Regions from separate parts of the Aquisalimonas sp. 2447 genome, predicted to be linked through region 1. Evidence: riboswitches for the same ligand, from Rfam matches in the RefSeq annotation. Region 1 holds a riboswitch; each other region holds the start of a gene.
The links. A riboswitch is a leader RNA that binds a small molecule or an ion and turns the genes downstream of it on or off. The one in region 1 is predicted to bind cobalamin.

Region 1 (3,269 bases):
TCCGCGGGAGCGCTCCAGGCGGTCGCCCTCGCTCCCGGGCGAGAAGGTCACGGTGCTGCCGGTGGGCTTGGCGCCGGTGGCGTACTGGGCGTAGGTGGTGACCCCGGCGGGGAGTTCCCACACGGCTCCGATGCGGCCGGTGGTCGGACGGTACCGTTCGGTGGTGCGCTCGTCCTCCCGCAGATCCTCGCCGTCCAGGCGGATGAGTTCGTGACGAAGGCCACCGACAAGACTCAGGCCGCCGCCGAGCCGCAGGCGGTTCTCGCCGAATACCGCATAGCGGTGGTTGGTGGTTCGTACACCCGGCTCAAACGGGGTATCCGAGAAGTAAAGCCCGGGATCCGGGTTGTCCACATCGACCGTATCCTCCCCTTGATAGGGTGAATTATTGCTGTGCTCGAATCGGTTGCGACTGACATCCAGGCCCACGCTCACCCGGTGGGGCAGTCCGAGCAGGGTGTGGTCGTGGATCGCCTCCAGGCGGTTGCCGAACAGCGTCTGGTCATGGGTGATCTGGATGGGCACGCTGCGGCGGATCACGTCCTCGTCGGGGTCGTAGTTGTAGGCCTCGACGTTTTTCCAGTTGCGCTCGCCGGTGTGGGCGTAGACCCGGTTGCGCACCTGCAGGCGATCCGTGGCGGCGAAGTCGGTGTCGAAGCGCAGCCAGTAGCCCTCCATGTCCATCTCGGCATCGGCTACATTGTAGTTGTTGCCGACGGTCCGCTCGTCGATGCCGCCGTCGATTACCGGGGTGCCGAAATAGGGCTCGATGTCATCACGCTGGACCTCCCCGGAGAGGGTGAACCGCAGCCGCTCGGAGGCATCGAAGCGGAGCGATCCCCCGAGGCTCTCGTACCGGGCGCCGCTGCGGTCGATCTCGCCGTCGCGCGTCAGGCGGCTGGCATCAACCCGGTAGGAGAGGCCGTCCACCTCCGTGGGCCCGCCGGCGCCGGCGGCAACCCGCGTTTCACCGAATGAGCCAGCGCCGAGCAGCAGGTCCCCGGAGCTTTGCTCCGGATCGGGCCGGCGCGGCACGAAATTGATGGCACCCGCCACCGCGCCCTCGCCGTGGAGCACCGAGGCCGGGCCGCGCAGCACTTCCACACGATCGTAGAGCCAGTTGCTGCCCGGCCTTGCGAACATGCTTGGCACCGCCACCCGGACGCCGTCGTAGAGGATGGTGATGTCGTTGCCGGTGAACCCGCGACTGGAAAAGGAGGCCGGTGCCCCCGGTGGCTCGCCGCCGGTGAATCCGCCGGCCGCTTCGACTGCCTCGCGCGTGTTCCGCACGCCGCGGGCGCGCTGGGTGTCTGCGTCGATCACCGTGGCGCTGGCGGGGAGATCCTCCAGCGGCAGACCCAGGCGGCTGGCGGTGCTTGCCGGCTGGTCGAGACCCAGTTCGTCCGTGGCTCCGGCACCTTCCACCTCCAGCACCCGGAGTGTGGTGTGATCACCGGCGGCGGCGATACCGGTCAGCGACAATGCCAGCACCAGGCTGGCGGCTGTCAGCACGTCCCCGGAGGACCGTCGTGGATTCGCGTTGCGCGCACGCTCCGTGTTCATCCTGGTTGCTCCTGTCCCTTGGTTATCAAAGCTCCTGCGGGCGAGGGACCAGGGAACGAGGAGGCGACCTGTCCGGGCGTGGTGGACAGGCGGAACGGACTGCACGGCATGGCCGACAGGCACCGAGTCGCGGCGTCCTCGCCAGCAGTGCCCCTCGCACCACCAGGAGATGTCCCGCATGAATGCGGGACGGCTCATCGGGCCGGTCTCCGGACTCGCGTGCGGGCGTCAAGACACCCGAGCGGACCGCCTTCCCGTGGCATCAGCCACAGTGGCGGGGATGGTCCGCTGCAACACGCTCACCGTTGCGGGGGCAGTCCCGGACTCGGCAGCAGCTATTGGCTCCTGCCTCACCGGGTTCCCGTTTCACCTTTCCGGCCGGAACGGCCTGAAGGCACCCGAGAGCAAGCGGTGAACCTACCGGGTGCGAGATGCCGAATCAAGCGATCCAGAAACCTGCGAAAAGGGACGGCGGCATGCGATGATCACGGGTCGGGTCGGTCACACACGTTGGTTCTGCAACGAGAGAGGCGCCAGCATGGGCGAGATGAAGTATCGGGATTTGCGCGACTTCATGGATCGGCTGGAGCGCGACGGCGAGCTCAAGCGCGTTTCCGCATCGGTGGATCCCTACCTGGAGATGACCGAGATCTGCGACCGGACCCTGCGCAAGAGCGGCCCGGCGCTGCTGTTCGAGAACCCTGTGGGCTCGCGCACGCCGGTGCTGGGCAACCTGTTCGGCACCCCCTACCGCGTGGCCCTGGGCATGGGCGCCGAGGATACCGAGGCGCTGCGGGAGATCGGCAAGCTGCTCGCCTTCCTCAAGGAGCCGGACCCACCCAAGGGCATGAAGGATGCCTGGAAACAACTGCCCATCTTCAAGCAGGTACTGAACATGGGGCCGAAGACGGTGCGCCGCCCGGAGTGCCAGGAGCACGTGGTCGAGGGCGAGAACGTGGATCTCTCACGCCTGCCCATCTGGACCTGCTGGCCCGGCGACGCCGGGCCGCTGATCACCTGGGCGCTGGTGGTCACCCGCGGCCCGCACAAGGAGCGGCAGAACCTGGGCATCTACCGCCAGCAGGTGATCGGCCGCAACCGGGTGATCATGCGCTGGCTGGGCCACCGCGGCGGCGCCCTGGACTTCCAGGAGTGGCAGCAGGAACACCCCGGCGAGCCCTTCCCGGTGGCCGTGGCCCTGGGCGCGGACCCGGCCACCATCCTGGGCGCCGTCACGCCGGTGCCGGACACGCTCTCCGAGTACGCCTTCGCCGGGCTGTTGCGGGGCAGCAAGACGGAGCTCGGCAAATGCCTGGGCTCCGACCTGCAGGTACCGGCCTCGGCGGAGATCGTGCTGGAGGGCCACATTTACCCGGACGACTGGGCCGACGAGGGGCCGTTCGGCGACCACACCGGCTACTACAACGAGGTGGACCGCTTCCCGGTGTTCACCATCGACCGCATCACCCACCGCAGCAATCCGGTGTATCACAGCACTTACACCGGCCGGCCGCCGGACGAGCCCGCCGTTCTCGGGGTGGCCCTGAACGAGGTGTTCGTGCCCATACTGCAGAAGCAGTTCCCGGAGATCACCGACTTCTACCTGCCGCCGGAGGGCTGTTCCTACCGCATGGCGGTGGTGACCATGAAGAAGCAGTACCCGGGCCACGCCAAGCGGGTGATGCTGGGGGTGTGGTCGTTCCTGC
Region 2 (3,269 bases), 240 kb from region 1:
TCGCTATCAGCCATGGGATGGGCGGCGTCCGATGTGGAGAACTTGCATGACGAGATTCCTGTTGCGCGCAGTATTCACGGCCGGCTTCACGCTGCTGACCTTCGCTGTTGCTGGCGCCGAGGATAACGCAGTGGAGCTTGTAAACGAGCATGGCGGCGCGCTCACCGATGAGGAGCGCGAGGTGGTGGAAGAAGCGCTGTCCACGGATGTGCTGCAACCCGGCGAGTACCGCATCGACGTGGACGTGGAAAGCCGTTCCGCGCGCATCATCGAGGTCGAGCCCGCCCTGGAGCCCGGCGAGTCCGCCCACTAGGCAACGGATCGTTGTCATCGCCCTCTATGCACTGACGCGCCTGGCTTGGTGTTTCTTCAGGCGCGGGCGTGTCTCCCCCGCTCCGCCAGCAGCATGTAGTTCACGCTCAGCGAGGGTGACAGCCACATGCGGCGGGTGAGCGGATTGACCTTCACGCCAGTACGGCGAATGACGCGGATGCCGTCCCGCTGCAGCAGCGTGTCGATTTCCTCCGGGGTGGGAAAGCGCGACCACTGGTGCGTGCCCTTGGGCAGTAGCCGGAAGATGTACTCCGCCCCCAGGATGGCCACCACGTACGACACCGGGTTGCGGTTGATGGTGGCCACGAACGTGTGGCCGCCGGGAGCCACCAGTCGGTTCACCGCCGCCATGAAGGCCGGAAGATCGGCCACGTGTTCCACCACCTCCATGTTCAGCACGACGTCGTAGCGGGCGCCGCGCTCGGTGAGTGCTTCCGCGGTGGTGGTTTCGTAGTCGATGGCGAGCCCCTGTTCGGCGGCATGCAGTCGCGCCACCTGGGTGTTGCTGTCCACCACGTCCACGCCGTGGACGTCGGCGCCCAGCCGTGCCATGGCCTCGCTCAGCAGACCGCCGCCGCAACCGATATCCAGCATGCGCAGGCCGCGCAGGGGCTCCGGGTCCGCGGGGTCCCGGCCGTGCAGTGCTGCCAGCTGGTCGCGGATGTAACCGGTCCGCAGCTCGTTCAGTACGTGTAGCGGCCACAGCTTGCCGTCACGCTGCCACCACATGTCCGCCAGCGCGCGGTAGCGTTCCACCTCGGCGGGATCGACGGTGGCATCGAATCGGTCGGCGTCAGCGTTGGCTGTCATGGTCGTATCGCTCTGTCATCGGCGTCAGCATTATTGTATATGGATTGTACAAATAAGAAATAATTCCCTGCAGGTCGCCAACTTGACCCTCCCGCCCCCCTCACCTAAGGTGCCGTGTTCCGCAGGTGTCTCGCAGCCAGACCGGTTGCGAGGAGAATCGGGAAGCCGGTGCGCGATCTCCATCGCAAGTCCGGCGCTGCCCCCGCAACGGTAGGTGGACAGGGCGGATGATCGACGCCACTGGCTGCGCCCCACGGCGCGCCGGGAAGGCAGTCCGCCGGGAGTGCAACGCGCCCCCATCCACGAGCCCGGAGACCGGCCTGCAGGAGCCTGGAACCGCGGGGTGCGGTGGAACCGGGTCAAGCGCGCCGGACCTGCCGAAGCCGTTGACACCTGATTCCCCCTTGCCTGCCCCGGTTCCCCTGACCAGGAACGTGCCGGTGACGGACAATCATCACGCAACCACGACCAGCGCCACCATGCGCCCGGAGAGCCGGGAGTCGGCCGGTGCCCTGCGCACCGGTCTGAGTACCGGCGTGTGCGCCACCGCCGCCGCGGTGGCCGCGGCGCGCCTGGCGCTGGGTCAAGCCGCCGGAGCGGCCACGGGAGTGGTGCTGCCGCGCGGCCAGACGGTGGAGCTCACGCTCAACGATGCCACCGCCATTGCCGATGGCGCCCTGGCCGGTGTGATCAAGGACGGCGGCGACGATCCCGATGCCACCCACGGCGCCCGGGTCTGGGCGCATGTGCGCCTGCGCGCCGCGGTGGGCGTGGTCTTTCACGCCGGCGACGGCGTGGGCACGGTCACCCGCTCCGGTCTGCCGGTGCCCGTGGGCGAGCCGGCCATCAATCCGGTGCCGCGCCGGATGATCACCGATCACCTGCTGGAGTGCGCAACCGGTGCCGACTACGCCGGCGGTTTCGACGTAACAGTGGGCGTGGACGACGGTGAAAGGATTGCCCAGCGCACCATGAACGGCCGGCTCGGTATCCAGGGCGGGCTGTCGATCCTGGGCACCACCGGCATCGTCCGGCCGTTCTCCTGCGCCGCCTACATCGCCTCCATCCACCAGTCCGTGGACGTGGCCCGCGCCAACGGCATTGAACACGTGGCGTGCTGCACCGGCGGCTCCAGTGAAGCGCTGGCGCGGGAGCGCTACGGCCTGGACGACATGGCCCTGATCGAGATGGGCGATCTCATCGGCGGCGTGCTCAAGTACATCCGCCACCACCCCCTGTCCCGGGTCACCCTGGCCGGCGGTTTCGGCAAGTTGAGCAAATTCGCCGCCGGCCACGCGGACACCCACAGCCGCAAGTGCAGTATCGACCTGGACGGCCTCGCCGACGAGGCCGGGGCCCTGGGGGCAGCCGCCGAGCTGCAGGCACGCATGCGCGCCTGCAATACCAGCATCGAGGCCCTGGCGCTGTGCCGGGAGACGGGCATCCCGCTGGGGGACCGCATCTGCGCCCGCGCCTTCGATCAGGCACGCCGCCGTCTGCCCGACGACATCGCCCTGGACGTGTGCGCCGTGGACCGCGGTGGGCGCCTGGTGGGCACGGCGGAACAGGGAGTCACATGAGCACACCGGCACTGCACATGGAAGGGCTCGCCAAGCGCTACGCCAGCGGCCGCGTCGGGCTCGATGGCGTGGATCTCCAAGTGCGGGCGGGCGCGTTCTTCGGCCTGCTGGGCCCCAACGGCGCCGGCAAGACCACGCTGATCGGGCTGCTGAGTTCGCTGGTGCGCCTGGAGCGGGGTCGCATCCGGGTGTTCGGCCACGACCTGGCGCGGGAGCCGGTCGCCGCCCGGCGACGAATCGGGCTGGTGCCCCAGGAGGTGAACTTCAATAGTTTCGAGCCCGTGGGCGAGATCGTCGCCAGCCAGGCGGCCTACTACGGCCTCTCCCCCCGCCGCGCCCGGCAGCGCACCCAGGCGGTGCTGGAGCTCCTGGGGCTGGCGGACCGGGCGCGGCAGACCGCCTGGGGGCTCTCTGGCGGCTTCAAGCGGCGGCTGATGATCGCCCGGGCGCTGGTCCACGAACCCCGTCTGCTGCTGCTGGACGAGCCCACCGCCGGCGTCGACGTGGAGGCGCGCCACACCCTGTGGGAGCTGCTGCGCGGGCTCA
Region 3 (3,269 bases), 1.3 Mb from region 1:
TATCAACGCTGTTCCGGCGGATCACCACGCCGGTATTCGCCCTCGATCGCCTCGCGACCCTGTGCCGGCCGATCGGACGTCTGCCCCTGCACCGGCCCGTACTGGACATGCACGCGACGCATCAGTGCATGGATTATCAGCCGCCGCGTTGCCGGAATCAGACAGGCGAACCCGATCACGTCCGTCGCGAACCCGGGAGTCAGCAACATGACGCCGCCCACCCCGAGAGCAAGCCCCTCGAGCATCTCCACCGCCGGAACGGCACCCCGGTCGAGGTTGATGCGTGCTCGCTGCAGTGTCTGCAGGCCCTGATGGCGCAGCAGGGCGCCCCCGATGACGGCAGTCAACACACACAGGCCAATGGTAGCCAGCGCGCCAATGACCTGACCGACCTCGATCAGGATGAACAGCTCGACCAGAGGAACAACGATCAGCAGTAGCAGCAGTAGCAGCAGTACGGGCACGGCACACCTCGGCGCGTTCTGGGCAAGTGAAGGCAACACTGAGAGCGGAATGGCGACGACGACGGCCGATTGCAACCCCCGGGGGTCGTTTCCTGCGTCAGTGGACGTGCTCCGGCTCGGAGGTCAGGCGCAGCTTCCAGTCGCCGCCGTGGGCCCGCGCGCACTCCTCCTCACTGTCAAAGTCCACATGCTGGCGGATGTCGCTTACCGTTACGCCGGCCGCCTCCAGCGCCTCCTCGGTGAGATGATTCAGGTATGCCTCGTGCCCCGCCCGCAACGCCTCGGCAAGGTGGCGATTACTGTCGAACACCCAGACCACATGGATGTTCGTGGTGACTTCGCCATACTCCATGACGTGGGTCACCCACTGGAACCCGGGGATTTCCCCGCGGGCCGCTTCACACGCCCGGCCCAGTGTGGCGTTGAGTTCATGCTCCAGGTTCTTGCGTTCCGACTCGTTCATTCCTCAGGGTCCACGGTAATGCCGCTGTCGGCACAGAATGAGTGCAGATCGTCGATCACTCGCTCCGGCAACGTCAACGTCATCGATACACCCTCGCCATAGCCGACGTGATCGATCCGGGCATCATGCACCTCGCTCCAGTATTGAGGATGGGACGCCCGGCGGCGGGCACCGGATAGCCGTCACCCGTCGTTGGGCGCATTGGCCGTGGGGGACAGGCCGTACTCTTCCACGCCGAAGCGTTCCTCATCGCGACGCAGCCCAAGCCAGACCCGGTCGCCCGCCTCGGCCAGCACCTCATCCACGGCATCGGCCGGCAGGAACAGCACCTGCTGCTCCACCCCGGCCGCCGCTTCGACGGTCGCCCGCCAGTCGCCATCCTGGCGGGGATCGCACCCTGGCGCGAACACGGGTGCTGGCGCTTCTCCACCAATCCCGTTACTGACCAGGCACAGGCCGTCGCCGATACACACCTGCAGGCCCGCGGGGACTGCGTCCAGCGCCAGATGCTCGCGCGGCGGCAGTTCGCCCCGGGGCGGTTTCGGCGCTTCGGGGTGACGAAAGCGTGCCTCCAGCATCTGATCCGCCGTCGGTTCATGCTGGCTGCACTGGCTCGCATGGGCCAGCAGCGCGCGCACACGCTCCGCGTCAAAATCAAGCCAGTTCCATTCCTGCGCGGTGGCCGTCATTGATCCGCCCCGTCGTCAAAAGGCCTCAAAGTGTAACAACTCGCCGGCGGGGTTGCACCGACCCAATCCACCCTATATCTTGGGTTTCGTCTTCACAGAGACTCAACATGCTGAGTCCAGCGGGGAACACCGGTGAGAATCCGGGGCTGTCGCGCAACGGTATGGCGAATGTACTCGCCGAGCCCGATCACCGCCGAAGACGTCACGGGAGCCTCGCGCCAAGGTTCCGCGGTACTGGTGCACCCACCACCCGCCAACCCCGCGACGGCTTCTCACCCACGGATGATCACGGGAGAAGCCCATGAATACTGCGAGCCTGCATACTGCCCACACTACGCGGCCGCCCGGAGCACCACTGGAAACCCTGGTGCTGCGCGGCCGTCTGACGCCGGCCTTGCGTCGGCTACTGGCAGGCCTGGGCGTGCACATGGAACCTGTACGCTGGAGCGGATTCGTCGGCCCGGAACTCGAGCACCTGCACGGCACTACGACCACACCGGCGCCGGAATGGCTGGATCCGGATACCGCCGAGGACCTGCTACAGGTGCTCAGGGAAATGGAAGCCCGCCGCAAGGCACCTGAGTGGGCGCGGCAGTGGCTGGTCAGTCACCGGGCCGGCACTTTGCTGAATGGCGACGGCTCGCTGGAAGTGCCCGACGCCCTGCCGCTGGACCAGCTTCTGGGCCTGCCCAGCGCAAGGCGCGGTGCAATCCGATCAGCGGCGAGACGCTGAACGGCTGACAGCCTCTGGCTCTGTAGCCCCCGGGAGCCCACCTCAGCGGGCAGAGGCCAGATCGCTGCCCCGGAGCCTGCGCTCCGGGATCACTTCTGGTGCACGTACTTGCCGGGGGCTGGATACAGGGGCGCGTACCCCGCCGCGGCCGCACCCATCTCCGGCGGCTTCACCTTGTTGCCCGAGCGTGCCTGCAACCACGACAGCCACTCGGGCCACCAGGAGCCCTCCTGGACCGGCGTCTGCTCCATGAAGTCGTCGGTCTGGAGCATCAGCTCGTCGGGCTGGTGGGTATGCACGCGGTAACGGCGGCGCGGATGATCCGGCGGGCTGACGATGCCGGCGTTGTGCCCGCCGTTGGTGAGCAGGAAGGTCACCGGACTGCGGGCCATGCGATTGATCTTGTAGACCGATGGCCACGGCGCCACGTGGTCCTTCTCGGTGCCCACCACGAAGAACGGCACCTTGACGTCGGAGAGGTGCACCGCGTCGTCATCCACTGCGAAGACGCCATCGGCAAATTCATTGTCCAGATACAGCCGCTGCAGGTACTCGCTGTGCATGCGGTAAGGCAGCCGGGTGGCATCGGCGTTCCAGGCCATCAAGTCGTTCATGGCGTAGCGCTCGCCCTGGAGGTACTGCCGCACGGAGGTGGACCAGATCAGATCCTGTGAGCGCAGAAGCTGGAACGCGCCGGCCATGCGCCGACCATCCAGATAGCCGGTCTCCCACATGATGTCGTCGAGGAACGTGACCTGGCTGTCGTCGATGAACAGGCCCAGCTCGCCGGGTTCGGAGAAATCCGCCTGGGCGGCGAAAAGGGTCAGGCTGGCGAGGCGCTCATCCTTTTTCCGCGCCATGGCGGCGGCTGCGATCATCAGCAGCGTCCCACCGAGGCAATAGCCGACACCGTGCACCGG

Region 2: it holds a riboswitch for cobalamin, as region 1 does, so the genes downstream of both, KU884_RS18525 (cobalt-precorrin-5B (C(1))-methyltransferase) here and KU884_RS00740 (TonB-dependent siderophore receptor) in region 1, are expected to answer to the same signal.
Region 3: it holds a riboswitch for cobalamin, as region 1 does, so the genes downstream of both, KU884_RS13600 (hypothetical protein) here and KU884_RS00740 (TonB-dependent siderophore receptor) in region 1, are expected to answer to the same signal.

The regions. Positions count from the first base shown of each region.
Region 1 is NZ_CP050695.1:171,568-174,836, reverse strand. Features, by position in the region: gene KU884_RS00740 (TonB-dependent siderophore receptor) at 1-1,563, opposite strand, end outside; cobalamin riboswitch at 1,746-1,980, opposite strand; gene ubiD (4-hydroxy-3-polyprenylbenzoate decarboxylase) at 2,111-3,269, shown strand, end outside.
Region 2 is NZ_CP050695.1:3,906,670-3,909,938, reverse strand. Features, by position in the region: gene KU884_RS18540 (NAD(P)/FAD-dependent oxidoreductase) at 1-14, opposite strand, end outside; gene KU884_RS18535 (hypothetical protein) at 47-313, shown strand; gene ubiG (bifunctional 2-polyprenyl-6-hydroxyphenol methylase/3-demethylubiquinol 3-O-methyltransferase UbiG) at 370-1,143, opposite strand; cobalamin riboswitch at 1,250-1,482, shown strand; gene KU884_RS18525 (cobalt-precorrin-5B (C(1))-methyltransferase) at 1,623-2,723, shown strand; gene KU884_RS18520 (ABC transporter ATP-binding protein) at 2,720-3,269, shown strand, end outside.
Region 3 is NZ_CP050695.1:2,862,288-2,865,556, forward strand. Features, by position in the region: gene KU884_RS13585 (FxsA family protein) at 3-464, opposite strand; gene KU884_RS13590 (hypothetical protein) at 562-927, opposite strand; gene KU884_RS19135 (hypothetical protein) at 924-1,058, opposite strand; gene KU884_RS13595 (hypothetical protein) at 1,110-1,616, opposite strand; cobalamin riboswitch at 1,686-1,830, shown strand; gene KU884_RS13600 (hypothetical protein) at 1,918-2,349, shown strand; gene KU884_RS13605 (alpha/beta hydrolase) at 2,439-3,269, opposite strand, start outside.